4 regions of the Streptomyces sp. NPDC005181 genome follow, and region 3 is predicted to be linked to each of the others. Evidence: riboswitches for the same ligand, from Rfam matches in the RefSeq annotation. Region 3 holds a riboswitch; each other region holds the start of a gene.
The links. Region 3 has a riboswitch for thiamine pyrophosphate ahead of thiC (phosphomethylpyrimidine synthase ThiC). Riboswitches for the same ligand answer to the same signal wherever they lie in the genome.

Region 1 (7,242 bases), on a different contig from region 3:
CGGGCCAGCCGCGCGGTCAGTACGGCCTCGCCCGCGGTGAAGCAGCCCGCCGTGTTCGGCAGGACGCGGATCGAGAGCCGTTCCAGCACGGAGAGCACCGAACCCTGCACGGTCGGATCGAGGCGGCGCATCGCGACGGTGGTCAGCTCGGTGCCGGACGCGGTCAGTGAGCGTTCCAGCACGTCGAGGCTGGGTGCCCCGCCCGTCCCCATGATCAGCCGGGAGCCGAAGACGGTGTCGCCGAGGGTGAAGAGATCGTCGGACATGGTCAGCCTCCCTGGACCGCGGTGAGAACTTCGATCCGGTCGCCGTCGGCGAGCGTCGCGGTGGACCACCGGCTGCGCGGGACGACGGTCTCGTTGACGGCGGCCGCGACGCCGGAGGGCGCCGTGGTGAGGGTGGCGACGAGGGCTTCCAGCGTGGTGCCGGCGGCGATCGAGCGGGGATCACCGTTCACGGACACGGAGAGCGCGACGAAGTCGGTCATGCGGGCTGCTCCTGACGTACGGAGGCGGCGTCGGGGGACGCGGCGGGCGGCGGTACGGCGGCGGGCGCGAACCGCCCGGGGGCGAACGGGTGGGCCACGGCGGGCAGCTCGCCGGTGGTCAGCAGCTCGGCCATGGCGTCACCGGTGACGGGGGTGAGCAGCACCCCGTTGCGGTGGTGGCCGGTGGCGAGATGCAGACCGGGCAGGGCGGTGGGGCCGAGCAGCGGGGCGTTGTCGGGGGACGCGGGGCGCAGGCCGGCCCGGGTCTCGGTGAGCGGCAGTTCGGTGATGCCGGGCACCAGCTCGTGGGCGTCGCGCAGCAGCTCGTACACCCCGCCCGCCGTGACCGTGGTGTCCCAGCCCATTTCCTCGCTGGTGGCGCCGACGACCAGCTCGCCGTTCTTGCGCGGGACGAGATAGACATGGCTGCCGCGGACCACGGCCCGCACGGTCCGGGTGAGGAACGGCGCGTACGCGGCGGGCACGGTCAGCCGCAGCACCTGCCCTTTCACCGGCCGGACGGGCGGCACGACCTCGTCCGGCAGTCCCGCGAGCCGCCCGCTGAGGCTGCCCGCGGCGAGCACGATCTGGTCCGCCGCGAGCTCCGTACCGGCTGCGAGCACGGCCCCGGCGGCCCGGTCCCGTGCCACCACCAGGCGTGCCGCCCAGTCACGGTGGAAGACCACCCCCGCCCGCTCGCAGGCCGTCAGCAGGGCAGCGGCCAGCCGACGGGGGTCGACCTGGTGGTCGCCGTCGACCCGCAGACCGCCGCGCACACCCGGCGCCAGCATCGGCTCCAGGCGGCGGCACTCGCGGCCGGTGAGCCACTCCGACTCCAGCCCCGAACGGTGCTGGAGCGCGTGCAGTTCCCGCAGATGGGCGCGGTCGTCGGAGTCCAGGGCGACCGCGAGGGTGCCGCAGGCCCGGAAGCCGATGTCCTGGCCGCTCGCCGTCTCCAGCTCGGCCGCGAAGGCCGGGTAGCGCGCGGCGGAGGCGACATTGAGGCCGAGCAGCAGCTGCTCGCCGTAGTGGAGTTCGGTGACGGCGGCGAGCATGCCGGCCGCGACCTGGGCGGCCCCGCCGCCCGGTTCGGGGTCGACGACCGCGGTGCGCAGGCCGCGCTGCGCCGCCCGCCAGGCGGTCACCAGACCGATGATTCCGCCCCCGATGACGAGGACGTCGGATCCGTCTACTGAGGTGCTCCCGGAGGAATGCATGGGCGTCCAGCCCCTCCCTTCGCCGGCATGACCCGGATCAGGTTCGTACGGTCGGAGGCCGCCCAGCCTCCCTCTCAGCCCGGTGCGTCCGGGCTCCCGCGAGTGTTTTACGTTGGCCACCCTAAACCCCGTCACCCGGACCCAGTAAGGGAGCAGCCACCGTGGCCCGTTCGCTCGACGGAATCGTCCTCTCGCCGGTCGCCGACCAGGCGCCGGGTCAGGTCGGTACCCGGACCCGCTTCACGTACCACGAGGAGAAGGGGGTGATCTGGGCCGATTACGCGGGCGGGGATGTGGTCCGGGGCCAACTCGTCGGCACCCGCACCGGCGATCGACTCGACTTCCGGTACGTCCAGTTGAAGCGGGACGGAACGACCTCCTCCGGGCACTGCGTCTCCACCGTCGTCGGTCTTGCGGACGGCCGGGTGCGGCTGGAGGAGCGCTGGGAGTGGGAGTCGCAGGAGGGTAGTGGGACCAGTGTGGTCGAGGAACTTGCAACCTGACGGATCGTCAAATGCTTAAGGTGGACAGGTGAGCGAGCAGCAGACAGAGCAGCCGGGCCGGCGGACAGAGCGCCGCGTCGTCATCGTCGGTGCGGGCATGGCCGGCGTGCAGACCGCGGTGGCCCTGCGGGAGCAGGGCTTCACCGGCCCGGTCACCCTGATCGGCGCCGAACCCCACCAGCCGTACGACCGCCCCCCGCTGTCCAAGGCGGTGCTGCTCGGCACGGCCGAGGGCTCCGCCTTCGACATCGACTTCGAAGAGCTGGACATCGAGCTGCAACTGGGCCGAGACGTGACCGGCGTACGGGCCGACGTGCACGAACTGGACACCCTGGCCGGCCCCGTCCCGTACGACGTCCTGGTCATCGCCTCCGGAGCCGAACCGGTGGTGCTGCCCGGCTCCGAGGGGGTGCCCGGCGTCCATCTGCTGCGCACCCTCGACGACGCCGCGCGGCTGCGGCCGGTCCTCGACCAGCAGCACACCGTCGTGGTCGTCGGCGCGGGCTGGATCGGCGCCGAATTCGCCACCGCCGCCCGCGCCGCGGGCTGCGAGGTCACCGTCGTCGAGGCCGCCGACCGGCCGTTCGCGGGTGTCCTGCCCGCCGAGGTCGCCGCCCCGATGGCCCGCTGGTACGCGCAGAGCGGCACCGAACTCCTGACCGGCGCCCCGGTGGCCCGCATCGAGCCCGGCAGCGTGGTCCTCGCCGACGGCCGCACGCTCGCCGCCGGAGCGGTGGTTGTCGGGATCGGCGCCCGGCCCGCCACCGACTGGCTGGCCGGCTCCGGCATCGCCCTCGGTCCGGACGGATCGGTGACCGCCGACGAAGCGCTGCGCACCTCGCTGCCCGATGTGTACGCGGTCGGGGACTGCGCGTCCTTCCCCTCCGCGCGGTACGGCACACGGCTCCTCGTCCACCACTGGGACAACGCCGTCCAAGGGCCGCGGACCGCCGCCGCCAACATCATCGGCGCCGGCATGGACAGGGCGTCGCACCCCCTGACGTACGACCCCGTGCCGTACTTCTGGTCCGAGCAGTTCGACCGCTTCGTGCAGTACGCGGGCCATCACGGTGGCGCGGACACCCTGCTCTGGCGCGGCGACCCGGCCGAACCCGCCTGGTCCGTGTGCTGGCTGCGGGACGGCGCACTGGTCGCCGTCCTCGCCGTCGGCCGGCCGCGCGACCTGGCCCAGGGGCGCAGACTCATCGAGGCGGGGGCGCGGCTCGATCCGGTGCGGGCGGCCGACCCCGCCGTACCGCTGAAGTCGGCCAGGGCCGATGCCCCGTAGCGGCTCGCCCGCAGCACTTCAGGAGCCCTTGCGGCCACTGGGGTGACCCCCGTCCGGTCGGGTCCGAGTACCGACTGTCGGTCCGGGATGGCACGCTTGTCTCCGTGACCGAGATTGACGCAAAGATCGATGCTCTCGTCCCTGCCTGGCTCCACCTTCCCGACATCGCCGAAATGCTCGATGTCGAGGTGACGCGCGTGCGGCAGCTGGTCAAGGAGGGCCAGCTGATCGCCGTACGACGTGGTGAGAACCGGACGCTCCAGGTGCCTGCTGCCTTCATCGACGGCAACAAGGTGGTCAAGGGCCTCTCCGGCACCCTGACGCTCCTGAGGGACGACGGCTACACCGACGAAGAGATGCTGGAGTGGCTCTTCACCCCCGACCCGTCCCTGCCGGGTACCCCCGCGCAGGCGCTGAGCGAGAATCGCGGCACGGAGGTGAAGCGCCGCGCCCAGGCGCTCGCCGTCTGACCGGGACAACCGCACGCGGGGTACGGGCACGGGTACGGGCCGTTCCGAACGGCCCGGCCCGGCCCGTACCTCCGCATCACGCCGTACCGCTGTACCAGCCCGACCATGTCGTGCCGCCGCTGTATTCCGTACAGCTGTATCAAGGGGGAACCGCATCATGCCCACGCCTCGTGAGCTGCTGTCCGACGCCCGGCTCTACCTGTGCACGGACGCCCGCAGGCGCCAGGGCGACCTGCCCGCCTTCCTCGACGCCGTGCTCTCCTCCGGGGTGGACATCGTCCAGCTGCGCGACAAGGGCATGGAGGCGGCCGAGGAGCTCGAGCACCTGGCGGTTCTCGCCGATGCCTGCCGGCGCCACGGCAAGCTCCTCGCCGTGAACGACCGGGCCGATGTCGCCCACGCCATCGGGTCCGATGTGCTCCACCTCGGCCAGGGAGACCTGCCGGTCCCCGCCGCCCGCGCCATCATCGGCGACGACGTGGTGATCGGCCGCTCCACGCACGCCGAGTCCGAGGTCGACGCCGCCGTCGCCGAGCCGGGCGTGGACTACTTCTGCACAGGACCCTGCTGGCCCACCCCGACCAAGCCCGGCCGGCACGCCCCCGGCCTCGACCTCGTGCGGTACGCCGCTTCACTCGCCCAGCCGCGCCCCTGGTTCGCCATCGGCGGGATCGACGCCGGCAACCTCGACAAGGTGCTGGACGCGGGAGCGCGCAGGATCGTCGTCGTACGGGTGATCACCGAGGCCGACGACCCGGCGGCGGCCACCGCAGAGCTGGCGAAGCGGATCAGGGCGCGCGCCGACGGCTGACAGGCGCGTCAGGGAAATCACAGATCATCCGAAGAACGTCAGGGGACTGTCCGATGGGTGGACAAACCACCAGTCAATTCGGGCAATTGCCGCTGGTCTGGTTGGGGGACCGTCGAGCCCTGGTTAACCTGCAGTATGGCCCTTGGCACTCCCTCTACCAGGACGGATCACGCACGCACGGTGCGTGAGCTGCTCGCGACCGGCAAGACTTCGTATTCGTTCGAGTTCTGGGCGCCCAAGACCGAGAAGGGCGAGCGCAATCTCTGGAATGCGCTGCGCCGGGTCGAAGCGGTGGGCCCGAGCTTCGTCTCCGTGACGTACGGGGCCGGCGGTTCCACCCGGGCCGGGACGGTCAGAGCCACCCAGCAGATCGCTGCCGACTCCACCCTCACCCCGGTCGCGCACCTCACGGCCGTCAATCACTCCGTCGCCGAACTGCGCAACATGATCGGGCAGTACGCCGACGCCGGGATCAGGAACATCCTCGCCGTGCGCGGCGACCCGCCGGGCGACCCGATGGGCGAATGGGTCGAGCACCCGGAGGGCGTGCAGTACGCGGCCGATCTCGTCCGGCTCATCAAGGAGTCCGGCGATTTCTGCGTGGGCGTCGCGGCATTTCCCGAGATGCATCCGCGCTCGACCGACTGGGACACCGAAATCCGGCATTTCGTGGACAAGTGCCGCGCGGGTGCCGACTATGCGATCACGCAGATGTTCTTCAATCCGGACGACTATTTGCGGATGCGTGACCGCGTGGTAGCTGCGGGTTGCGACACACCTGTCATCCCCGAGGTCATGCCGCTCACCAGCGTCAAGCAGTTGGAGCGGTTTCCGCAGCTCAGCAACGCGACTCTGCCCTCGTCCCTGAAAGAACGCATCCTTGCCGTCAAGGACGATCCAGCCGCTGTACGCTCCATTGGCATCGAGTTCGCGACGGAGTTCTGTGCGAGGCTGCGCTCCGAGGGTGTGCCCGGACTGCACTTCATCACGCTCAACAACTCGACGGCAACGCTCGAAATCTACGAGAATCTCGGACTGCACAAGCAGTCGTGACCGGCCGTACCCGCCATGATCCCGGGCGGCGGCCGTAGAAATGGGGGCGGGCATGGGCTGGACGGTCCTCTACATCGCGTTCGGCATCGTGGCGCTGTGGCTGCTCGGCGAGGTGCTCCTGCAGTACAAGGCGCGGCTGCGCTGGCGCCTGCTCGCCTTCACCGGCTTCGCGGCCGTGGTCGTCGGCGTGCTGATGCCGTCCGTGCCCGTCATCGCCGTCGGCGCGATCGCGTTCGCCATCGGCCAGACGTACGTCACGCTCTCCTTCCGGCGCGGCTTCTCGACCGGCTGGGCCATAGGGGGCAGCCCGGGCGAGAGCCGCCGCCGTCGAAGCAGCGGTGAGCGGGACACCCGCCGGGAGCCCACGCTCGAAGTGTCGGAGCTGGAGGTGGAGTACGACCGGGCGGGCCAGGACGAGGCGGAGGGCGCCGCACCCGCACCTGCGGCCGCCGTCTACGCGCCGGAACCGCTGCCGGACGACACCGGGCAGTACGGCATCTACACCGATCCCGTCCCGCAGCAGGAGTCCCAGCAGGCCCAGGGGCAGCCCCAGTACGCGGCGTACGACCCGTACGCCGACTACTCCACGTACGGCGGTGTGCCCGGCCAGGACAGCTACGGCGGGCAGGGCACGTACGCCGCTCAGGAGACGTACGCCGGTCAGGACAGCCACGCCAGTCAGGACAGCCACGCAGGCCAGGACAGCTACGCCGGGCAGTACGACTACGGCACGGGCCAGCAGCAGTACGCCGCGTACTCCGACCCGTACATCGGCACCGGCACCACCGACGGCTCCCCGCAGTACGGCGCGCACGACAGCTACGCGAACTACGACAGCTACGGCGGTCAGCAGCAGTATGTGGCGGACCCCTACGCCCAGCAGTACACCTCCGAGACCCCGCCGGGCGGCGTCTGGGTGCCGCAGCAGCGCGAGGGCGAGCAGTACCCGCCGGAGCAGCAGCCCGCCCCGTATCCGAATGCCTACGACGGCGGCTACAACGAACAGCAGTACCGCTACTGACGGACCGCCGTCCGGGACCCGGTCCTGACCTCCCATGCCCGTGCGGCCGTGGGGGAGACCGAGGACGAGGCGGCATCCCGCGCGCCCGGCCCCCGTACCCGTGCCTTCTCGCTACCGGTCCCGCTCACTGGGAGCCGCGGAAGCCGTCCCCCTCCACGATGAGCCCGGCGACGAGCGTCCCCGACATCCCGGCGTGCGCGAGCCCGCCGCCCGGGTGGGACCAGCCGCCCGCGAGGTAGAGACCCGGCAGCCGCGTGCGGTTTCCCGGATGCAGATACGCGCCCCCGGCCCCGGCCAGCGCCGGTGCGGGCACCGAGCCGCCCTCGGCGCCGGTGTCGGCCGCCGTGTGGGCGGGCGTCCGCACTTCGGCGTGGAGCAGCCGCTCACGCAGG
Region 2 (7,242 bases), on a different contig from region 3:
CGCAGCGGGTTGGCCGGGGCCACCACCGGATAGCCGTCGTGCTGCAGGCGCTTGATCACGCCGTTCCAGCTGGAGGCGTCGACGAACGCGCCGTGGACCAGCACGACCGTGGGCTTCTCCTCCACCGGGCGGTGCTCTGCCTTGGCGGCGTTGGCCGGAGCCGTGGCCGCCAGGGTGAGCGCAGCCACGCCCGCGGCGGCGCCCAGGACGACGGCGTGCTTGCGGGTGGGATGGAAGACGGTCTTGAGGTTCATGGTCGTTCTCCTTGGCATACGGCGGGGTACTGCGCTTGGCATCGCCCAGGGTCGGCGGTTCTGTGGTGCCCGCCCGGGGCGATGCCGAGAAACCTAGCGTCCATTTGTATTGTGCGCAATACACCTGTGGGCGAGACCATAGCCCTCGTGGTAGGTGTGAGAATGGCTTCTGCTTCGATCACCCGACAGCCAAGGAAGGGGGGCGACCGTGATCGCCGACAGCCGCGCGCCCGAACCCGGTGACCCCGTGGAGCCCTCACTGCTCCTGGATGACCAACTCTGCTTCACCCTGTACGCGGCCTCACGGGCCATCACCGGCGTCTACCGGCCCCTGCTCGACGCCGTGGGGCTGACCTACCCCCAGTACCTGGTCATGCTTGTGCTCTGGCAGCACGGCACCGCATCCGTCAAGGACCTGGTGGCCGCCCTGCAACTGGACTACGGGACGGTCACGCCGCTGATCAAGCGCCTGGAGGCCAACGGTCTGCTCAAGCGGCAGCGACGGGCTGACGACGAGCGGGTGGTGGAAGTGGCACTCACGCCGGAGCGGGTCGCGCTTCGCCGACGGATCTTCACCGTCCCGCCGGCGATCGGAGACGCCATCGGACTGACCCACGAGGAGGTCGGGACCGCACAAGACCTGCTCCGCCGGGCGACAGGCAACGTCATCCGCCACACCACCGGTGCCAGGCCGACGGAAACGGCCTCCTAGCTAGTCGCCGAGGACCCGCTCCCACAGCAGCCCGTCCCGCCAGCTCCCGTCGAGAAAGATCGAGGAGTGCGCGACGCCGTACGGGCTGAACCCGTTGCGGCGCAGCACCCGCTGCGACGGCAGATTCTCCAGATTGGTGGACGCTTCGGCGCGGTGCAACCCGAGTTCGTCCGCCATCACCCGGAGTGCAAGCCCGACGGCGTGCCCGGCGTGCCCTTGATTCTGGGCGACGCTGGCGATCCAGTATCCGACGGAGCCGCGGCGCAGGTGCGGCTGCGGCAGGATGCCTCCGACGGTGACCTGCCCGATCACCTGGTCGTCGGCGAGCACCACGCCCGGCCAGACCGCGCCGGCCCGGTATCCGGCCAGCAGGCTGTCGATCCGCTCCGCCTGGCCCTCCGGCGTGAAGAAGTCGGCCGGCTGGGCCGGTTCCCACGGCCGGAAAGCCTCGAAGTCCCGCACCCGATGAGCGGCGATCGGGGCGGCGTCGGTGGGCTCGATCAGGCGGATCCTGGTGCTGCTGCGCATGACCTGATCCTCGTCGCGGTGCGTCGGATGAGGCGGCCCGCCTATGCGAGGGTGCCCGCGCCGCCGCACCCTGCGCCCGCCGGAGATCGAGTCGGACCCGTTACGACAAGCGGGCCCACGTCTTCCACGGCACAGTCACCGCAGCAGCGATCCGCTCATGGCTCCGCCAATGATCCGCCGGAGAGAGCCTAGCCCCCCGCCACGACCGCTCGCGGTGACCGGCGACCTCGCCTCCTGCGGCGTGCGGGCCGAGAACGACAGGCGGGCCCGGTCGTGTCCACTGTGCACGGCCGGGCGGCGCATCGGCCGCCACGGCGGGTGGGCCGACAGGTACCGGTACCGCGCCCTACTGGGCCGCCTGGGGCGGGCGATGGCGTCAACGGCTATGGACAGCTGTGGCACGCGAGCAATGGGGCGCTGCCTCAGGCCGCGCCGTACTCGTGTGGGCGGCCGCCCTGCCATTCCACCCATCGTGGATCGTCCAGCACGTCACCGGCGTCCGGCAGGCCCGCGCGGCGCAGGAACTCGATCACGTCGTCGTCGCTGTGGGCGAGGCCCGCGATCCGGGCGCGGATCGCCACCCGGCGTCCGCCTGTTCCGGCTGTGCGGTGGATGACGATGGGTGTTTCGCGCATGTCCTCAGGCTCCGGCAGTCCGCGGGTCACAGCACTCCAAGCTCTCTGTCCGGCCGGCAGTACGGGCAGGCCGTGATGCCGTCCTCCGTGAGCGCACGCAGGGCCTGCTCCCGGGTCATCGGCTTGGTTCTCTTGCCGCCCATGCCGCAGTCGCCTGTGTGGACGGCGTCGGCGTGGGCCGCGCGCGCAGCAGGGAGAGCTTCCAGTCGGGCGCCGGCGGCGGCAGGGTGCGTGCTGCCCGGGCGGCTGCGGCCTCCTTTTTCTCCAGCCCGGCGATCGTCCGATCGGTCCGGCCGAGCTGGTACGCCTGCCACTCGCGCACGATCCGCAGGCGATCCAGACGGGATAGATTTTCGGACACATATTCGATTCTAGGTCTCGGTGGACCGCTGTGCGCACCACCTCCCTGTCGTGGAATCGGTCACTGTCCCCCGGGACGGCTGGGCCGTCTCTGGGCCGTCACAGGCCGCCGACGTCGACTGATGACACCGACGACGACCGGGCGTGTGTGCTCCTCACCCCTTCTGAGCTGGCGAAGGCCTCTCCTGCCACGGCGTGTCTGCCACACTGGATGAACCATGCCTAAGCCCGGAGAACTCACTTTCGTCGCGCCCCGCGGAGCCAAGAAGCCGCCGCGGCACCTCGCCGACCTCACGCCCGCCGAGCGCAAGGAGGCCGTAGCCGCGATCGGCGAGAAGCCCTTCCGTGCGCAGCAGCTGTCGCAGCACTACTTCGCGCGGTACGCGCACGACCCGGCCGAGTGGACCAACATCCCGGCCGGTTCGCGGGACAAGCTCGCCGAGGCGATGTTCCCCGACCTGATGTCCGTGGTCCGGCACATCAGCTGCGACGACGACACCACCCGTAAGACGCTGTGGAAGCTGCATGACGGGACGCTGGTCGAGTCCGTCCTCATGCGCTACCCGGAGCGGGTGACGATGTGCATCTCGTCGCAGGCCGGATGCGGGATGAACTGCCCGTTCTGCGCGACGGGGCAGGCCGGTCTGGACCGCAATCTGTCGACCGCCGAGATCGTCCACCAGATCGTGGACGGCATGCGGGCACTGCGTGACGGAGAGGTGCCGGGCGGGCCCGCGCGGCTCTCCAACATCGTCTTCATGGGCATGGGCGAGCCCTTGGCCAACTACAAGCGGGTGGTCGGCGCGATCCGCCGGCTGACCGACCCCGAGCCGGACGGTCTCGGTCTCTCGCAGCGCGGGATCACCGTCTCCACCGTGGGCCTGGTGCCGGCCATGCTGCGCTTCGCCGACGAGGGCTTCAAGTGCCGGCTCGCGGTCTCGCTGCATGCGCCGGACGACGAGCTGCGGGACACGCTCGTGCCGGTGAATACGCGCTGGGAGGTGCGCGAGGTGCTCGACGCGGCATGGGAGTACGCGGAGAAGTCCGGCCGCCGGATCTCCATCGAGTACGCGATGATCCGCGACATCAACGACCAGGCCTGGCGTGGTGACCTGCTCGGACGGCTCCTCAAGAGCAGGCGCGTGCATGTCAATCTGATCCCGCTGAACCCGACGCCCGGCTCGAAGTGGACGGCCTCGCGGCCCGAGGACGAGAAGGCGTTCGTCGAGGCGATCGCTTCCCATGGGGTGCCCGTGACCGTGCGGGACACCCGCGGTCAGGAGATCGACGGGGCGTGTGGGCAGCTGGCGGCATCCGAGCGCTGAGGCCGAAACGGCCCGTGTAATCTGGGCCGAAATCAATTTCATATTCCGACAGGGGAGCGCCACAGCGCTGAGAGTGCGGCACCGGACAGGCTGGCCGCAGACCCTCTGAACCTCGCCCGGGTCATTCCGGGTAGGAAGTTCGGTCATCAACTCATGCTGTTGCGCCCTGCCCGCCTCCCGGTGGGCAGGGCAGCGTCTCTTCCTGGTCAAACCCAGGAGGAATCAACAATGAGCACCACCCGTACCACGCGCCGCACCAAGCAGCTTGCGGCAACGGCCGTCGCCGCCGCGCTCGGTGTCACGGCACTCGCCGGCTGCGGCAGTTCCGACGACTCGGCCTCCGGGGCCGGCGGCACGAAGGGCTCCGGGTCCAAGACCGTGACCCTGGTCAGCCATGACTCCTTCAACGCCTCCAAGGACGTACTGAAGGCGTTCACCGAGGAGACCGGCTACAACGTCAAGGTGCTCAAGAGCGGGGACGCCGGCGCCGCACTCAACCAGGAGATCCTGACCAAGGGCTCCCCGCGCGGCGATGTGTTCTTCGGCGTCGACAACACGCTGCTCTCCCGCGCCCTCGACAACGGCCTGTTCACGCCCTACGAGGCGAAGGGCAGCGACCGGGTCGCGACCGACACCCAGCTCGACGCGGCCAAGCACCGGGTCACCCCGATCGACACCGGCGACATCTGCATCAACTACGACAAGAAGTACTTCGCCGACAAGAAGCTCGCGCCGCCGACGACCTTCGACGATCTGGCGAAGCCCGCGTACAAGAACCTCCTCGTCACGGAGAACGCCGCGACCTCGTCGCCCGGGCTCGGCTTCCTGCTGGGCACCGTCGCCACCTACGGCGAGAGCGGCTACCAGGATTACTGGAAAAAACTGAAGAGCAACGGCGTCAAGGTCGTCGACGGCTGGGAGCAGGCGTACAACGAGGAGTTCTCCGGCTCCGCGGGCGGCAGGAAGGCCAAGGCCGACCGGCCGCTCGTCGTGTCGTACGCCTCCAGCCCGCCGGCCGAGGTGCTGTACGCGAAGCCGCAGCCGACCGAGGCCCCGACGGGGGTCGCGACCGGCACCTGCTTCCGCCAGATCGAGTTCGCGGGTCTGCTGAACGGCGCGAAGAACGAGGCGGGCGGCAAGGCCCTGCTGGACTTCCTGATCAGCAAGAAGTTCCAGGAGGACATGCCGCTCAACATGTTCGTGAGCCCGGTCACCGAGGACGCGAAGCTGCCGGAGATTTTCACGGAGTTCGGCGCGACGGTCGACAAGCCGACCACCGTGGCTCCCGACACCATCGCCAAGAACCGTGAGCAGTGGGTCCAGTCGTGGTCCTCGCTCGTAGTGAAGTAGCGAAGACGCCCGTAGCCGGACCGGGCGCGCGCGAGAAGGGTCCGCGCGCCCGGCCGGGGCGCGCGAGCGCCGCGCGCCCGCAGGCGTGGCGCGGTAGCGCGGTGCGGCTCGGCCTGATGGCCGTGCCCGTCGCGTTCTTCGCGCTGTTCTTCGCCTACCCCGTCGGCGCGATCGTCGGCCGCGGGCTGAAGGCCGAAGGCGTCTGGCAGTTCGGCCGGATCGGCGAGGTGCTGGCCCGGCCGGACATCCTCGACGTCCTCTGGTTCACCACCTGGCAGGCGCTCGCCTCGACCGCGCTGACTCTGCTGATCGCGCTGCCCGGCGCCTATGTCTTCGCCCGTTTCGACTTCCCCGGCAAACAGGTGCTGCGGGCGGTCGTCACCGTGCCGTTCGTCCTGCCGACCGTCGTCGTCGGGACGGCCTTTCTGGCGCTGCTGGGACGCGGCGGCTTCCTCGACGAACTGGCGGGCATACGGCTCGACACCACCGTGTGGGCGATCCTGCTGGCCCATGTCTTCTTCAACTACGCGGTGGTCGTACGGACCGTAGGCGGTCTGTGGTCGCAGCTCGACCCACGGCAGGAGGAGGCCGCCCGGGTGCTGGGCGCCGGACGGTTCGTGGCGTGGCGGCGGGTGACGCTGCCGGCCCTCGCGCCCGCCGTGGCCGCCGCAGCACTGATGGTCTTCCTCTTCACGTTCACCTCCTTCGGGGTCGTACAGATCCTCGGCGGTCCGGCGTACTCCACGCTGGAGGTGGAGATCTACCGGCAGACCGCCCAGCTGCTCGACCTCCCGACGGCCGCCGTGCTGACGATGGTGCAGTTCGCCGCCGTCGGCGCGATCCTGGCCGTACACGCGTGGACCGTGCGGCGCAGGGAGACGGCACTGAAGCTGGTCGACCCGGCGCAGACCGCCCGCAGGCCGCGCGGCGCCGAGCAGTGGGCGCTGCTCGGCGGGGTCCTGCTGACCGTGCTGGTGCTGATCCTGCTGCCGCTCGGTGTGCTGGTGGAGCGCTCGCTGAACGTGCCCGGCGGCCACGGCTTCGACTACTACCGCGCCCTGCAGTCCGCGGACGCCGGGGGCAGCACCTTCCTGGTCGCGCCGCTCGAAGCGATCTGGAACTCACTGCAGTACGCCCTGGTCGCGACCGTGATCGCGCTGGTCGTCGGCGGGCTCGCGTCGGCGGCGCTGACGAGGCGGGCCGGGCGGCTCGTCCGCGGTTTCGACGCGCTGCTGATGCTGCCGCTCGGAGTGTCCGCGGTCACCGTCGGCTTCGGCTTCCTGATCACGCTGGACAAGCCCCCGCTGGATCTGCGGACCTCCTGGATCCTGGTGCCGCTGGCCCAGGCGCTGGTCGGTGTGCCGTTCGTCGTACGCACGATGCTGCCCGTCCTGCGGGCGGTGGACGGGCGGCTGCGCGAGGCGGCGGCGGTGCTCGGCGCGTCACCGCTCAGAGCCTGGCGCGAGGTCGACCTGCCGCTGGTGCGGCGGGCGCTGCTGGTCGCGGCGGGCTTCGCATTCGCCGTGTCGCTCGGCGAGTTCGGGGCGACGGTGTTCATCGCGCGGCCCGACAACCCGACGCTGCCGGTCGCCGTGGCCCGGCTGCTCGGGCGGTCCGGGGAGCTCAACTACGGCCAGGCGATGGCCCTCAGCACCATTCTGATGCTGGTGTGCGCGGTAGCGCTGCTGCTGCTCGAACGTATCCGTCCGGACCGGTCCGGGGAGTTCTGAAGATGCTCGGGGTGTTCTGGACATGCTGACACTGGAAGCCGCCACCGTCCTCTTCGGGAAGCGGGCGGCGCTCGACGCGGTGGATCTGGAGGTCGCGGACCACGAGATCGTCTGTGTGCTGGGGCCGAGCGGCAGCGGCAAGTCGACACTGCTGCGGGTGGTCGCCGGACTGCACCCGCCGGACGGCGGCCGGGTGCTCCTCGACGGCGTCGACCAGACCGATGTACCGGTGCACCGGCGCGGTCTGGGGCTGATGTTCCAGGATCATCAGCTGTTCCCGCACCGGGACGTCGGCGCGAACGTCGCCTTCGGGCTGCGGATGCACGGAGTGACCCGCGGCGACCAGGA
Region 3 (7,242 bases):
CCCGCCCGGACCGGCCCGACGCCGTCTACGGGCTCTTCGACCCCAACGGCACCGATCTGCTGGCGGCCGCACGCCGGTACGGCCTGCGCGTCCCCGAGGATCTGCTGCTGGTCTGCTGCAGCGAGTCCACCGTCTACGCGACGACCGAGCCCCCCATCACCACGCTCTCGCTCAAACCGCGCCGGATCGGCACAGCGGTCGTCCAGCTTCTCATCGACGCGATCGAAGGCGTCGACCAGGACGGTCCGGTGGAGCGGGTCATACCGACCGAACTCATCGTCCGGACGTCCTCGCAACGCCGTCCGCCCCGCACCACGGTCAGCGCTCCTCGGTCCCCGTCCGGGGACTGATCAGAACAATTGGGACTAATCGGCCGGTGAAGCTGTCGTGCGCCCGGATTCACCACCCCTGGTGCATCACACAGCACGATCCGCATTCCTATGATGGGCGCACGACACCGCGGACCACCCCGACCAGCAGGGCCCGTCAGGTGTACGGCGGCGCGACGGTGGTGGAGGGGTCGATGACACAGGGGGCCGGTCAGGAACCCGTGGTGCGGACGGCGACGTTGCGTGACTTCCGTGTGCCGCCCTATGCGCAGACTCCGGTGCCGCCCGCACCGCCGCACCCCGGCCATGCCGTACCGGGCGACGAGCCGGAGGGATACACACCCACCGCGCGCGATCTTCCCGTGATCAACCGCGGTGACACCGTCCAGGTGCAGACCGTCCCGGACCCGCGGCTCGGACCGCTGTACGTGGTCGGCGACGTCCATGGATATCTGGACGAGCTCCGCGACGCCCTCGCCGCACAGGGCCTCATCGACGCCGAGGGCGCCTGGGCCGCGGGCAACGCCCGGCTCTGGTTCCTCGGCGACTTCACCGACCGCGGTCCGGACGGCATCGGCGTCATCGACCTGGTCATGCGCCTGTCCGCCGAGGCCGCGGCCGCGGGCGGCTACTGCAAGGCCCTCATGGGCAACCACGAGCTACTGCTCATCGGCGCCAAGCGGTTCTCCGACACACCGGTCAACTCCGGTGCGGGCACCGCCACCTTCCAGGCCGCCTGGCTGCTCAACGGCGGCCAGAAGACCGACATGGAGCGGCTCCAGGATGTCCACCTCCAGTGGATGTCCCGGCTCGACGCGGTCGTCGAGGAGGACGGGCACCTTCTGATGCACTCCGACACGACGGCGTACCTCGACTACGGCTCCACCATCGAAGACGTCAACGAGACCGTGCACGCCATTCTCACGCGTAACGACGCCGACGAGTGCTGGGACCTGTTCCGCAAGCTCACCAAGCGGTTCGCCTTCCGCGACGAGGGGGGCTCGCAGGCGGTCCAGGAGCTGATGGCGGCGTACGGCGGACAGCGCATCGTCCATGGTCACAGCCCCATTCCGTATCTGCTCGGCGAGGTCGGCTCGGAGGACGGCGAAGACAGCGCCGGCCCCGTGGTGGACGGGCCGCACGTGTACGCGGACGGGCTCGCCATCGCCATGGACGGCGGCGTGACCATGGCTGGAAAGCTGCTGGTCGTCCAACTGCCGTTGCATGACTGATGGTCTTCGGGGAAGACGCATCCACGACCTGACCACGCCGACCACTGGGCCTATTTACGGAAACCCCCTGTCACCCCGTGCCGTGAGCGCTCTACCATCGGCCTATCAGTAGCAGGCTCTCCTCCGTTTCCGCCCAACTGCCCGGTCCACGCGGGTACTCAGGCCCAACGGAGCATCGGGGGATGCACATGAACAGCGCTCCGCACCTGCTGGCCGAGGACCGACCCGAGTACGAGCGGATCCTCGGCGATGCGCTGCGTCACGCTCACGAACGACCGGATCTGGCCGGAGTCGGCGAACGGCTCAACACGGAACAGCTGCGCACCATGGCACTGAACGCCACGGCCTTGATCACCACGGCGGCGGCCACCGAGTACGACCACTACGTGAAGGTCCGCGAAGAACTGCGCGGACCGGCCGCCGACTCCGCCCAGGGCTCGGGCCTCGGGTCCGAAGCGGACGATCCGGACCGGCCGGGCGCCGGCATAGGGGCGGTCGTCACCGTCCTGGCGCCGATGCTCGCGGGCACCGCCGCGCTGATCTTCCTGCTGGTCGGCTACATCCTGAAGATGCTCAGTCGGCCCCCGTCGTTCGCCGACACCATGGTCACCGCCGGCTGGTTCTTCGCGGCGGTCATGGCGGCAGCGATACTGGCCGCCGCCATCGGGCTGCTCACCACGGCGCTGCGCAACGGCTCGACGTCGCTGCCGGCCGAGGAGACCGAGGACGAGCTGCCGGAGGATGTGGCGCGCGCCAGGGAGGCCTGGCGCCATGCGCTGCTGGAGCGGGGCATCCTGCCGTTCCTGCGGGACGCGCTCGCCGATCCCACGGCCGGCCCCGCTTCACGCACACCGCACCGCTCGGCCAACCGCATCCCGAAGATCGGCTACTCCAGACCGGACTTCTCGGGCCCGGACGAGGGCCCGGCGGCGGGTCCCCGCCCGTCGTTCACAAGCCCCGACTTCACCAGCCCGGACTTCGGCGGCCCGGAGCACGAGCTGGACTGACCCGGCCGCTTCAGCGTGAGCGGCGGAGCCGTCAACCGTCGTACCGATACACGCACCAGGCGCACTGCGCCGGGACAGTTCTGGCAGCGCCCCGGCACAGTGCTCCACCCGATAACTCAGTCCGCGATCGGCAGATAGACGCGGTTGCCGGCCGCCGCGAACTCCTTGGACTTCTCCGCCATGCCCGCCTCGATCTCCGACTGCGAACCACCGTGCTCACGACGGATGTCCTGGGAGATCTTCATCGAGCAGAACTTCGGGCCGCACATCGAGCAGAAATGGGCCGTCTTCGCCGGCTCGGCCGGCAGCGTCTCGTCGTGGAACTCCCGCGCCGTGTCCGGGTCCAGAGCGAGGTTGAACTGGTCCTCCCACCGGAACTCGAAGCGCGCGTCCGACAGCGCGTCGTCCCAGTCCTGCGCACGCGCGTGCCCCTTGGCGAGGTCCGCCGCATGGGCCGCGATCTTGTAGGTGATGACGCCCGTCTTGACGTCGTCCCGGTTGGGCAGGCCCAGGTGCTCCTTGGGCGTGACGTAGCAGAGCATCGCCGTCCCCCACCAGGCGATCATCGCGGCGCCGATGCCCGAGGTGATGTGGTCGTACGCCGGGGCGACATCGGTGGTCAGCGGGCCGAGCGTGTAGAACGGCGCCTCCTCGCAGATCTCCTGCTGGAGGTCTATGTTCTCCTTGATCTTGTGCATCGGGACATGGCCCGGGCCCTCGATCATCGTCTGGACGCCGAACCGCTTGGCGATCGTGTTGAGTTCGCCGAGCGTGCGCAGTTCGGCGAACTGCGCCTCGTCGTTGGCGTCGGCGATCGAGCCGGGACGCAGCCCGTCGCCCAGCGAGTACGTCACGTCGTATGTCGCGAGGATCTGGCAGAGCTCCTCGAAGTTCTCGTACAGGAACGACTCCTTGTGGTGCGCCAGGCACCAGGCCGCCATGATCGAGCCGCCGCGGGAGACGATGCCGGTCTTGCGACGGGCGGTGAGCGGGACGTACGGGAGGCGCACGCCGGCGTGGACCGTCATGTAGTCGACGCCCTGCTCGGCCTGCTCGATGACGGTGTCCTTGTAGATCTCCCAGGTCAGTTCCTCGGCCCTGCCGTCGACCTTTTCGAGGGCCTGGTAGAGCGGAACGGTGCCGATGGGCACCGGGGAGTTGCGCAGAACCCACTCACGGGTGGTGTGAATGTTGCGGCCGGTGGAGAGATCCATGACCGTGTCGGCGCCCCACCGCGTCGCCCACGTCATCTTCTCGACCTCCTCCTCGATGGAGGAAGTGACTGCGGAGTTGCCGATGTTCGCGTTGACCTTCACCAGGAACCGCTTGCCGATGACCATCGGCTCGATCTCCGGGTGGTTGACGTTGGCCGGCAGGACCGCCCGGCCGGCGGCGATCTCCTCGCGTACGACCTCGGGTTCGACGTTCTCCCGGATCGCCACGTACTCCATCTCCGGGGTGATCTCGCCCCGGCGGGCGTACGCGAGCTGGGTCACCGGCTGCCCGTCGCGGCTGCGGCGCGGTTGGCGCGGGCGGCCGGGAAAGACCGCGTCGAGGTTGCGCAGTCCGCCGCGCGGCGAGGTGTGCTTGAGCCCGTCGTCCTCGGGGCGGACCGGGCGGCCCGCGTACTCCCCGGTGTCGCCGCGGGCGATGATCCAGTTCTCCCGCAGCGGCTCGAGGCCGCGGCGGACGTCGGTGTCGGTGGCGGGATCCGTGTACGGCCCGGACGTGTCGTACAGCGTCACGTCCTTGCCGTTGGTGAGGTGCACCTGCCGGACCGGCACCCGGAGGTCCGGGCGCGAGCCCTGGACGTATCCCTTGTGCCAGCCGATGGGCTTTCCGGCCTCGTCGCTCTGGTTCGAGGCAGGCGTGCGTGCGTCCGATGTGGTCATGAGACCTACTCCCTACGCCGGCATTACCCGGTAACAGGTTCGGCGGTCGGCGCAGCCTGTCCCGTACGGATGTACGGATATCAGCGCCCTCTCAGCCCGGTGCTCCGAGCTCCCGCGTGTACAAAGGTGCCACCAAGCTAGCGCCCTTCGAGGCGTACTGAACAGTGCACCCCTCCTCTTCTTGCGATGATCCCCCGGTGACGTCCCCTCAAAGTGACTCCGGCCCCCAGGACCATCAGCACGGTCACTCGCACAGCCACGGACCTGCCGCACCGGTCTCGAAGCATCTGCGCAAGGTCATCGCGGCCGTGCTGATCCCGTTCGCCACCGCCGTCGTCGTCGGCCTGGTGGTGCTCTGGCCGGGCGGTGCGCCCGCGCACGAGCGCACCGGCGTCGGCTTCGACCGACAGACCCAGCAGGCCAAGGTGGTACACGTCGACAAGGTCGACTGCAAGGACGTGAACGCCGCACAGACGCCGGCCACCGGCACCACCACGACGCCGTCGGGGAACGCCACTCCCGGCCAGGAGCCGGGGCTGTGCGAGAAGGCCACGATCGAGGTGACGACCGGCCACGACAAAGGCAGGACCTTCGTCGAGATCGTCCAGCCCGACGCGCCACGGCAGTTGCACGAGGGGCAGGGCGTGATCGTCGCGTACGCCCCCGACGCACCCCATGACCTTCAGTACTCCGTGACGGATGTGGACCGGAAGTTCCCGATGGCTCTGCTGGCCGGGATCTTCGCTCTCGCGGTGGTCGTGGTGGGCAGGATGCGCGGGGTGATGGCGCTGATCGCGCTCGCCGTGTCGTTCGCCGTGCTGACCCTGTTCATCCTCCCCGCGATCCTGCAGGGCTCGAACCCGCTGCTGGTCGCGGTCATCGGCGCCAGCGCGATCATGCTGATCGCGCTCTACATGTGCCACGGGCTGACCGCCCGCACCTCGGTCGCGGTCATCGGCACGCTGCTCTCACTGCTGCTGATCGGGCTGCTCGGTTCGAGCTTCATCGACTGGGCGAGCCTGACCGGCAACACCGACGACAGCACCGGCCTCATCCATGGTCTGTACCCGCACATCGACATGAGCGGCCTGCTGCTGGCCGGTGTCATCATCGGCTCGCTCGGCGTGCTCGACGATGTGACGGTCACCCAGACATCGGCGGTCTGGGAGCTGCACCAGGCCGACCCGACGATGGGCGCACGAAAGCTGTACCGGGCAGGTATCAGGATCGGTCGCGACCACATCGCCTCAGTGGTCAACACGCTGGTGCTCGCCTACGCCGGCGCCGCGCTTCCCTTGCTGCTGCTGTTCTCGATCGCGCAGAGCAGCGTGGGCACGGTGGCCAACAGCGAACTGGTGGCGGAGGAGATCGTACGAACGCTGGTCGGGTCGATCGGACTGGTCGCCTCGGTGCCGGTGACGACGGTGCTGGCGGCGCTGGTCGTCTCCGCGGACCGCACAGGGCACGGCGCAGAGACCGGAGCTTCGGCACCCGTACGGAACGGACGGGGCCGGCGTCGCAGAGCGAAGCACTGACACCCAAGGCAGCGGCCGGGCTGGCGCGGAGCACATATCACCCGTTCGGCAGACACCGTGTTCGACCGCGCGGCGGCCGTCTGCGCAAACCATTTCAGCCGGCGTTCTGCTCCTTGGCCAGGATCCGGCCGAGCGCCTCCTCGAGGTTGCCCTCGAAGTCACTCAGCGTGCACTCCTGACCGAGGGGGACGAGCTTGTCCGTCCGGTCGAGAAACGCGACGAGTGGCGCGGTACCCGCCCTGAAGAGAGCGCGATCCGCGCCGACCTGAAGCCGGATGTGTACGTCGGACAGCCCCTCGGGCTCCGTGGGGCTGATATGCACATCTCCGTCACCGCTGGGGCTGTTGAGGCCGTCCAACAGCAGCTCACGACCGAAAGCCCAGGTGACGGGGGCGTCACCGGGCAGATGGAAGGTCATCCGGATCGCGTACGGATCGCATACCTCGTACCGGAGCTCCACCGGGATACGGAATGAGAGCTCCTCGGAGACGAGGAAACTCATCATGACCTCAGCTTGAACCGACTCGCGCATCGTTCAACCCCGCAGTAGATGAATCTGGCCAGGAATGATCCCCCATGGCCCTATTGACGCCATCGTGGTGCACGCGATAGCAGATCACAAGGAGTGATTTTTCAGATACTGATAGAGAACACGAACGAACGCAAGAGGCTCGCCACTTCACCGCGTAGCCGTTCGACTGCGGGGAGCAATCGATCTTCCTGGTCGAGAGGCACCGAAATCGCCATGGCGGCAGCCGTGAATCCGGCTGCGATCGGGATGGCGGCACAGACCGTTCCGAGGGCGTACTCCTGTCGTTCGATGACGGGTTCCATTCGGTCCAACGACCTCAGGCGCTCGAGAAACGCCGGCCGGTCCCGCACCGAGTAGCGGGTCAGCGGCTGCACAGGGTGACGATCCAGATGGTCCTCACGGGCCTTCTCGTCGAGCTGGCTCAGCAGACACTGGCCGATCGCATGGGCATGCCCGGTCTCCCGGAACGACGCCCACTCCTGGACCGCGGGTGCGGCAGGGGTGTCGGCGACCGCGATGAGTTCGATCTCACCCTCGCGGTAGACGGCGCAGTACACCGGCACACCGATGATGTCGCGCCAGCGGGCCAGCGACTGGGCCATGGTGCTGCGACGACTCTGCAGCGCACCGTCGTCGACGAGCCTCTCGGCTGCGGAGCCGAAGAGGAAGACCCCGTTCTCCCGGCGCAGATAGCCTTCATGGGTCAGGGTGCGCA
Region 4 (7,242 bases), on a different contig from region 3:
GAGGGACGTCGGGGGTCCGGCGGCCGACGGCAGGTCAGTCCTGTGGACGGTGGCGCAGCCGCAGCGGCGCGTAGACGGCGAGCGCCACGAGGAACGCCACGTAGTACGAGAGGTCGGCGCCATGCAGGGCGGCCGCCACCGGGCCCACGTACAGGCTGGTGTCCATGAACGGCACAGCCGCGGCGAAGGCGACGGCGAATGCCGACAACGGGAGCCATCCGGACTGCGGGCGGGCGGTCTCGGCGGCGAGGTCCATCGCGGCGCCGCCCCGTGCCCGGGCCCGTGCGATCCAGTCGACGATGACGATCGCCACGAAACCGGGAATCCAGTAGCCGACGAACAGCAGCACGTTCTGGAAGCGGGCCGTGGTGTCGGCCGCGTGCATCCACAGCACCAGGGGGAAGCCGAGCACGGCGGCGAGGGCGGCGGCCACCGGGCGCGGAAGGCGCACACCGACGGTCTGCAGAGCCAGGGAACCGCTGTAGTCGTTCATGGCGTTGCTGCAGAGTGCCGCCAGCGCCACGGCGAGCAGCCCGAACGCGCCCAGCACCCCACCGCCCAGCAGCGTGTCCACACCTGCGGCGGTCTGGTCGGTCAGCACGGACGCGCCCAACAACCCGAGGGCCTGGACGGCCACGAAGGACACCACAAGGCCGAGCAGGGTGAAGCAGAACATGCGCGGGCGCGAGGTGGTGCGTGGCAGATAGCGGCTGAAGTCGCTGGCGTACGGAGCCCAGGACAGGGTCAGACTCAGCGCGATGGTGCTGGTCAGGACGAACGCGCCGGCCTGGTCGGCGCCGTGCGCGGTGCCGGTGCCGACCGGATGGACACCGTCGAGCAGCCGCCAGGCGATCAGCGCGAACGCGGCGGCGAGCACGAAGGTCATGACGATCTGGAGCCGGTGGATGGCCTCGTAGCCCAGAACGCCGAGGGCGCCTTGGGCCAGCATCATGGCCAGCACGCCGAGCCAGAACGGCCAGCCGCACAGCCGCGCGAGCGCGTCCCCGCCGAACAGCCCGATCAGCGCATCCCAGGCGACCGACGACAGCCACTGCAGAATGCCGGGTACCGTCACGGCCCGGCCGAAGGCGAGCCGGGCCAGCGGCAGTTGCCCGGCACCGGTCTGGCTCCCCCAGGTGCCCAGGTAGGCGGTGGGCACCGCGCCGAGCACGGTGCCCAGCACGACGGCGGCGAGCGCGGTGGCGAAGTCCAGGCCGAGGGCGATGCCGACGGTGCCGGTGAACACGCCGGTCATGGTCAGATTGGGAGCGAACCACACGGTGAACAGGCGCCCGGGACCGCCGTAGCGGTTGCTCTCGGGGACCGGCTCGATGCCGTGTGTCTCGACGCTGAGGTCGCCGGGGGCTGCTGGCATCCGCCCGTCGAAGACGGTCTGCCGGCTGTCGGCGGGCAGACCGCCGGAAACATGCGTCACAGGCATGGAAGACATCCCTCCGCCAGTACGAACTGGTTCAGGTTCGACGGGTGTGATCTCAGCCCTCGGGTAGGGCACCCCGTGTCCGGTACGACGGACAGACTAACCCGATCCCGTTGAACACCTGAACGAAGGACCGCGTGGCAACGCGCTCACGGCCGCGTTCCCCCCTCCGCGTGCCCCGTGCGATCCAGATGCCAGCGGTGTTCCACCTCGAAGCGGTGCAGCCCGGTGCGGCGTTCGACGATTACGTCGACGGTGGCGCGCTCCGTGTTGGTGCACGTGGCGGTCGCTCCGTCGGGGTCGGTGTAGGAGAGCGACACGCAGTCGGCCGGGTCCTGGGTCACATCGATCCGTACCCTGCGCCGCGCGGTGCCACCGCTGACCGACCAGTCGGGCAGCCCGATCCGTGCGCGCAGCAGTGGCGCGGTCAGCAACGGGTCGCGCGGCCAGTCGGTGCCGCCGATCCGCAGCTGAAGCATGGGCAGCGGTGGTAGCCACCGCATCGTGGGACGGCGGGCGACGGCGGCCACCACTTCCAGTACGTCCCCGTCGCCGAGGCCCGCATGGAGCCACGCCCATCGCTGGGCATTGCCGTGCCCGGCGATCCGGGCCACGCCTCCCACCGCGCCGGAGAGCGTGAACCGCCGCTCCCCGACGACGAGTTCCCCGTCGAAAAGGGCGTCGGGGGCAGGCACGATCTGGGCGGCGGGCAGCAGTTCACGCTGCCAGGACCAGCGCGGAAACGTGTAGAGGGGCTCTCCGCCCCCGGTGACCGTCAGGCGCCAGGTGATCGCGCCCGCGGTGCCTTCCAGAAGCCGGGGCGTTGCCCGCACCCCCGGCACCTCGAAGTACGCCTCGCCCTGAGGCGGTGGAGAGTCCGGGACCCCGAACCGCTCGGTGAACGGCGGTCCGTCCGGTGGGAAGACTGATATCCAGCCATGCGCCCGGGCCGGGCCGTCGTGCTTGGGTGCCACCACTTCGTGGTGGATCCACACGCCGGTACCGGTACGGGGATCGGTCAACGTCGCGTACCAGACTTCGAGCCGCCCTGGACGGCCGGTCATCCGCGGCGGGTAGAGCGAGTTCACGAGGGTTTCCTTTCACCGGGGCGCGGGGGCCCCGTACCGTGCGCGCACGCCTGCCTCGGCGGTGCTCTCCACGATGCCGGGACAGGCCCGTTCGGCCAGCGCCGCGATCGTCAGTGAGGGGTTGACACAGAGCGAGGTCGGCACTGCCGAGCCGTCGGTGACGAACAGGCCGGGATGGCCTCGCAGTTCGCCGCGTTCGTCGAGTGCCGAGGTGGCGGGGTCGTCACCCATCCGGCAGGAGGCGAGGGGGTGCGCGCTCACGGACCCGGCGGGGTTCTCGCTCCAGGGCCGCACCCGCGCAAGACCGTCGCGCTCCAGCACCGCGCGGGCCTCGGCATCCGCGGCGGCCCAGCCGCGCAGGGTGTTCGCTGTCGGCCGGTACGAGAGCGTGGACAGGCAGAGCGATGTGGCCACGCGCGTCGAGCTTCCGGTGGGCGGCGGCGGGCCGAAGACGCCCTCGTTGTCGTCCTCGGTCATGGCGAGCACGGAGAGCCACGACGGCCAGCGTGCCCGCATCTCCTTCTTGCGGACGCCGAACCAGCTCGTCGCCGGGGCGTCAGTGGCCTGGGCCAGCAGGTCGGTGATGCCGGGGAAGTAGATCTGCTGAAGGGAGAAACGGGTGAACTCCGCCGTTGCCGGGTCGAGCCGGTCGTACGACATGGAGCCGATGGGCTTCCCGATGGGGAAGCCCTGGTACGGGATGCCCGGGGCGCGCTCGAGACCGAGCAGGTCGCGCACCTTGCCTTCGTCGACGTCGGCGATGGACACGCGGTCGCCGTTGCCCGAGAAGTAGCGCCCGACGGCTTGCGGGACACCGCCGAGCAGGGGAGCCGAGCGCTGCAGCAGCACCGGGGTGGCCAGAGCGCCTGCGGCCAGCACCACGGTCTTGGCCTCGATCGTGCCCACGCCGACCGGCAGCCGGTAGTCGCCGGCATCGAGCTGCGTGTACGAGACGCGGTAGCGGTAACCGGGTGTGATGGCAGGCGCGATCGTCTGTGCCTCGTGGAGTGGGCGGATCTCGGCGCCGTGCGCCGTCGCAGCGGGGAGGTAGTTCAGCAGCATGGAGCGCTTGGCGTCGAAGTGACAGCCGCCCAGCATCCAATTGCAGTTGGTGCAGCGGGCCAGGTCGACGGCGACGGGCACAGGATTGCAGGTGCGGCCCGCACGGGCGCACGCCGCAGCGAACAGCCCTCCGGGGTAAGGGACTTGGTCCCAGCTCTGCTCGGCGACGGGCAGAGCCTCCTCGACCCGGTCGTACCACGGGTCGAGTGCCGCGCGCGTCAGGGTCGAAGGCCACAGGCGATGGCCAAGACTGCCGCGGCGATCGAAGACGAAGCCCGGAGCCCGCAGTGAAGCGGCGAAGTAGACCACGCTGGACCCGCCGACGCAGTTCCCGGCGACGACCGTGATGCCGTCGCCCTGCACGAGGTCGACGATCCGGGTGTAGCTGCCCAGGCGCAGGTCATGGGTGAAGTCGGGGGCGGTGAGGTGCGGTCCACGTTCCAGGATCACCACCTTGGCGCCACCCGCGGCCAGATGGTAGGCGGGGATGGCGCCCCCGAAGCCACTGCCGATGACCAGCACGTCGGTGCGTTCGGTGGCGCTCATGCGGGGTGCCCTCCGGGGGTGGTGAGCGGGTGCTCGGAGGCGAGCCTTCTGCCGTACGAGTAGTCGGGGAAGCGCCACAGTCCGTCGGCGTCGGGCGCCGGGAAGCCGATCCAGGCCAGGCCCGGGTGGCGTTGCCGGATGGCTACGGCGGTGTGCAGATGGGCCGCGGTGTCGAAGGCCGCGGCGGCGAAGAGTGCGAGCAGCACATACAGCTGCCGGTCCGGGGCGCCGGGCGTGAGCAGCTCTCCGGCGAGCGCGGTGCGGTCGGTGAACCGGAGGGCGACGAAGGGAGGTTGAGTGCGCAGCAGGATCCGGCCGTGGGTGGCCGCATAGGCGAGGGCGCGGGTGTTGACGAGCAGCGCCAGCTCGGGCAGCAGTACGCCGACGCCGAGGTCGGGAAGGTTGAGCAGCTCGACGGCCCCCGCCTGCACGGCGCCGGGACCGGGGGCCGCCCCGGCGATCGCCGCGTCGCCGCCGTACCGCTTCTCGCCCGGGACCATGGTGTCCGCGAACGCCTCCAGCGTGGCGGTCGTCGGGTCGGGCAGCGCCAGGGAAGCGGGCAGCAGCCCCGCCCGATCCACCGGGACCGGCTCGGGGACAGGACGCGCCGAAGGCGCGGCTTCGGCGGTCAGCTCCCCTGCCCGCAGGGCGGCGACGGCGGCGGTCAGCCCGACGAGCAGCCGGCGCCGAGTGGGACGTGCGGGTGGTTCGCTCAACACAGTGCGCTCACCGGCAGTCGCACCCTCACACCTGCGGCGTCACGCACGAGTGCGTCGGCGAGCAGCGCGTCGTACGGCCGGATCACCTTCGCGGCGTCCTCGGCCTGCGCGGGGTGCCCGGCAACGGTGATGTTGCGTACCTTCGCCGCGGCGCTGCCCTCCGCCTTGTCGAACCAGTAACTGCCGTCCCAGCCGACCAGTTCGGTTCCGCCGGCCGTGGCCTGCACGCTCCAGTGGTCCAACTGCCAGTAACGGCAGGCCGGTACGGCGATCGCGAAGCGCGCCGGCTCGGCCAGCAGAAAGCGCGCCGCGCCGCCGTTGGTCACGGTGATGTCCCGCTTGGCGTACTCCACGCACAGCGGGTCGGCGCCGAACAGGGAGAGTGGCGGCGTCTCGCCCTCGCCGTAGCGGTGGAAGGTACACGCGGGGGCGTACGAAGGGTCGGTGTAACCGCCGACGCCTGGTTCTGCGGCCGAGGCGGAAGCGGCGGGGAGCAGGGCGGCGGCTGCCGCCACCACTGCGCCGAAGGCGGCGAGTCGGACACCTGCGGACAGGGCACCGAGGGCGTTCGTCGTACGGCGGAGTACGGGCACAGCAGGACCTTCTTCACGTCCCAGCCCTGATGGGCGATGGTTACCGGCGGTCACATGCAGTCAGCATCTTGAATGCTGCACGCTGTCGGCGCAAGGTATGGGACGAAGGTGAGGACGTGCGACGCGCGCCGTTGCCCTGGTCCGCGGATATGCGGCGGCCGCCGGAGCGACCCAGGAAGTGATCAAGGCGGACCCGGAGAACGGGCGTCGGTGGCGGTCGCGCGGAGGGCCGGCTTCACCTGCCTCAAGCAGGTCGCGGAAGCGGACGGCACCTTGTTCAACTGGTACGTCCATGATCTGCGGGGGTCGCAGCCTCAGGGCTGAGCCCCCAGAAACCGTTCCGTCCACAGCCGCAGCAGCTCGTCGTCGAACGTCGGGTCCTCGCGCAGCACGCTGGTGAGCGCGAGACCGCGGTGCAGGACCAGCAGTGATTCGCAGAGCAGGGCGAAGTCCTCGCGCGCCGCCGTCTCCGGGCCGAAGATATCGGCCATCACCGCACGCTGGGCCGCGCCCACTTCCCGCTCGGCCGGCAGCAGCGCCGCCCTGAGATCCGCGTCGGTGCGGGCCGCCAGCCACAGCTCCAGCCCCGCGAGGCAGTGCGGGCCCGACATCGCCGTGCGCAGCAGGGCAAGCCCCTTCTCGCGGTTCGGTGCGCCGCCGTCCGTCTCGGTACGGATGTGCGCGAGACGCAGCTCGGCGACATGGTGGGTGGCGGCCGCCAGCAGATCGGCCTTCGAGGCGAAGTGATGCAGCAGCGCGCCGCGGGAGACGCCCGCCCGCTCCTGCACCCGCTGGGTCGTGGTGCCCGCGAAACCGTGGTCGACCAGACAGTCGATCGTGGCATCGAGGAGTCGCTGCCGGGTCTCCTCCCGGCGTTGCTGCTGGGTGCGGCGTGGAGCGGGCATGGCAGTGAGCGTACGACACGACTGGGAACCAACAAACAGTCTGGACGGACTGTATATGGCGGGTCTATCGTCCGGCGCATGCTTGCCGTAGACCTGGTTCGCCGCGGTGCCGCGCGTTTCGCAGGACGTACCGCCGTGCATTTCGAAAACCGTTCCCTCACCTATGCGGAGGTCGACGAGGCTGCCAACCGCCTGGCCCACGTCCTCGCAGGACTGGGCGTCGGCCGCGGCGACCGGGTCGGGCTGCTCCTCGGCAACGGGCTGTGGTCCATCTCCGTCGACTTCGCCTGCCTGAAGGCCGGGGCCGCCCGCGTCCCCCTCAACGGCCGCCTCTCCGCCGCCGAACACACCCGCATGCTCCAGGACACCGGAGCGACCCTTCTGGTCTACGGGCCGGAACTCGCCGAGCGTGCGATCGAACTCGGTGCCGCCGTACCGGGGCTGGTGCTCGCCTGCCTCGGCAGCCCCGGCCCGGCCGGCCACCTCGACCTGCCGACGGCCATGCGCGAGGCGAGCCCCGCAGACCCGATGCTGCCCGCGGCGGCGGACGACGTGATCCTGATCCTCTACACGTCCGGCACCACCGGCACCCTGAAGGCCGCCCAGCACACGCAGGCCGGCTATGCCGCGATCAGCGCGAACATCCTGTCCAACCTCGTCTCACCCGGCCGGGACGACGTGATGCTGCACGCCGCATCGCTCATCCACGCCAGCGGCACCTTTGTGCTGCCCTACTGGCTACGGGGCGGCGCCTCCGTCGTCCTCGGCGGCTTCGACCCGGACGAGTACCTGGCGGCCATGGCCCGCTACGGGGTGACCGCTGTCAACCTCGTCCCCACCATGCTCGGCATGCTCTTCGCCGACGGGCGTGCCGAGCGTGCCGACCTCGCC

Region 1: it holds a riboswitch for thiamine pyrophosphate, as region 3 does, so the genes downstream of both, thiO (glycine oxidase ThiO) here and thiC (phosphomethylpyrimidine synthase ThiC) in region 3, are expected to answer to the same signal.
Region 2: it holds a riboswitch for thiamine pyrophosphate, as region 3 does, so the genes downstream of both, ABZV38_RS20805 (thiamine ABC transporter substrate-binding protein) here and thiC (phosphomethylpyrimidine synthase ThiC) in region 3, are expected to answer to the same signal.
Region 4: it holds a riboswitch for thiamine pyrophosphate, as region 3 does, so the genes downstream of both, ABZV38_RS34185 (cytosine permease) here and thiC (phosphomethylpyrimidine synthase ThiC) in region 3, are expected to answer to the same signal.

Annotation. Positions count from the first base shown of each region.
Region 1 covers NZ_JBEXID010000007.1:151,815-159,056, reverse strand. The annotation lists gene ABZV38_RS07630 (thiazole synthase) at 1-266, opposite strand, end outside; gene thiS (sulfur carrier protein ThiS) at 269-487, opposite strand; gene thiO (glycine oxidase ThiO) at 484-1,704, opposite strand; TPP riboswitch at 1,702-1,814, opposite strand; gene ABZV38_RS07615 (hypothetical protein) at 1,866-2,207, shown strand; gene ABZV38_RS07610 (FAD-dependent oxidoreductase) at 2,236-3,495, shown strand; gene ABZV38_RS07605 (Rv2175c family DNA-binding protein) at 3,600-3,965, shown strand; gene thiE (thiamine phosphate synthase) at 4,123-4,776, shown strand; gene metF (methylenetetrahydrofolate reductase [NAD(P)H]) at 4,912-5,829, shown strand; gene ABZV38_RS07590 (hypothetical protein) at 5,882-6,850, shown strand; gene ABZV38_RS07585 (NAD(P)/FAD-dependent oxidoreductase) at 6,975-7,242, opposite strand, start outside.
Region 2 covers NZ_JBEXID010000031.1:36,594-43,835, reverse strand. The annotation lists gene ABZV38_RS20840 (alpha/beta hydrolase) at 1-254, opposite strand, end outside; gene ABZV38_RS20835 (MarR family winged helix-turn-helix transcriptional regulator) at 463-966, shown strand; gene ABZV38_RS20830 (GNAT family protein) at 967-1,494, opposite strand; gene ABZV38_RS20825 (hypothetical protein) at 1,917-2,129, opposite strand; gene ABZV38_RS20820 (DUF6233 domain-containing protein) at 2,156-2,272, opposite strand; gene ABZV38_RS20815 (hypothetical protein) at 2,245-2,490, opposite strand; gene rlmN (23S rRNA (adenine(2503)-C(2))-methyltransferase RlmN) at 2,708-3,814, shown strand; TPP riboswitch at 3,855-3,969, shown strand; gene ABZV38_RS20805 (thiamine ABC transporter substrate-binding protein) at 4,043-5,164, shown strand; gene ABZV38_RS20800 (iron ABC transporter permease) at 5,281-6,894, shown strand; gene ABZV38_RS20795 (ABC transporter ATP-binding protein) at 6,917-7,242, shown strand, end outside.
Region 3 covers NZ_JBEXID010000012.1:24,535-31,776, reverse strand. The annotation lists gene ABZV38_RS11165 (LacI family DNA-binding transcriptional regulator) at 1-350, shown strand, start outside; gene ABZV38_RS11160 (metallophosphoesterase) at 524-1,561, shown strand; gene ABZV38_RS11155 (hypothetical protein) at 1,744-2,568, shown strand; gene thiC (phosphomethylpyrimidine synthase ThiC) at 2,685-4,460, opposite strand; TPP riboswitch at 4,453-4,586, opposite strand; gene ABZV38_RS11145 (YibE/F family protein) at 4,658-5,995, shown strand; gene ABZV38_RS11140 (SsgA family sporulation/cell division regulator) at 6,090-6,527, opposite strand; gene ABZV38_RS11135 (helix-turn-helix domain-containing protein) at 6,629-7,242, opposite strand, start outside.
Region 4 covers NZ_JBEXID010000096.1:15,018-22,259, reverse strand. The annotation lists gene ABZV38_RS34185 (cytosine permease) at 35-1,441, opposite strand; TPP riboswitch at 1,433-1,527, opposite strand; gene ABZV38_RS34180 (hypothetical protein) at 1,588-2,526, opposite strand; gene ABZV38_RS34175 (GMC family oxidoreductase) at 2,539-4,134, opposite strand; gene ABZV38_RS34170 (DUF5987 family protein) at 4,131-4,850, opposite strand; gene ABZV38_RS34165 (hypothetical protein) at 4,847-5,446, opposite strand; gene ABZV38_RS34160 (helix-turn-helix domain-containing protein) at 5,761-6,351, opposite strand; gene ABZV38_RS34155 (AMP-binding protein) at 6,430-7,242, shown strand, end outside.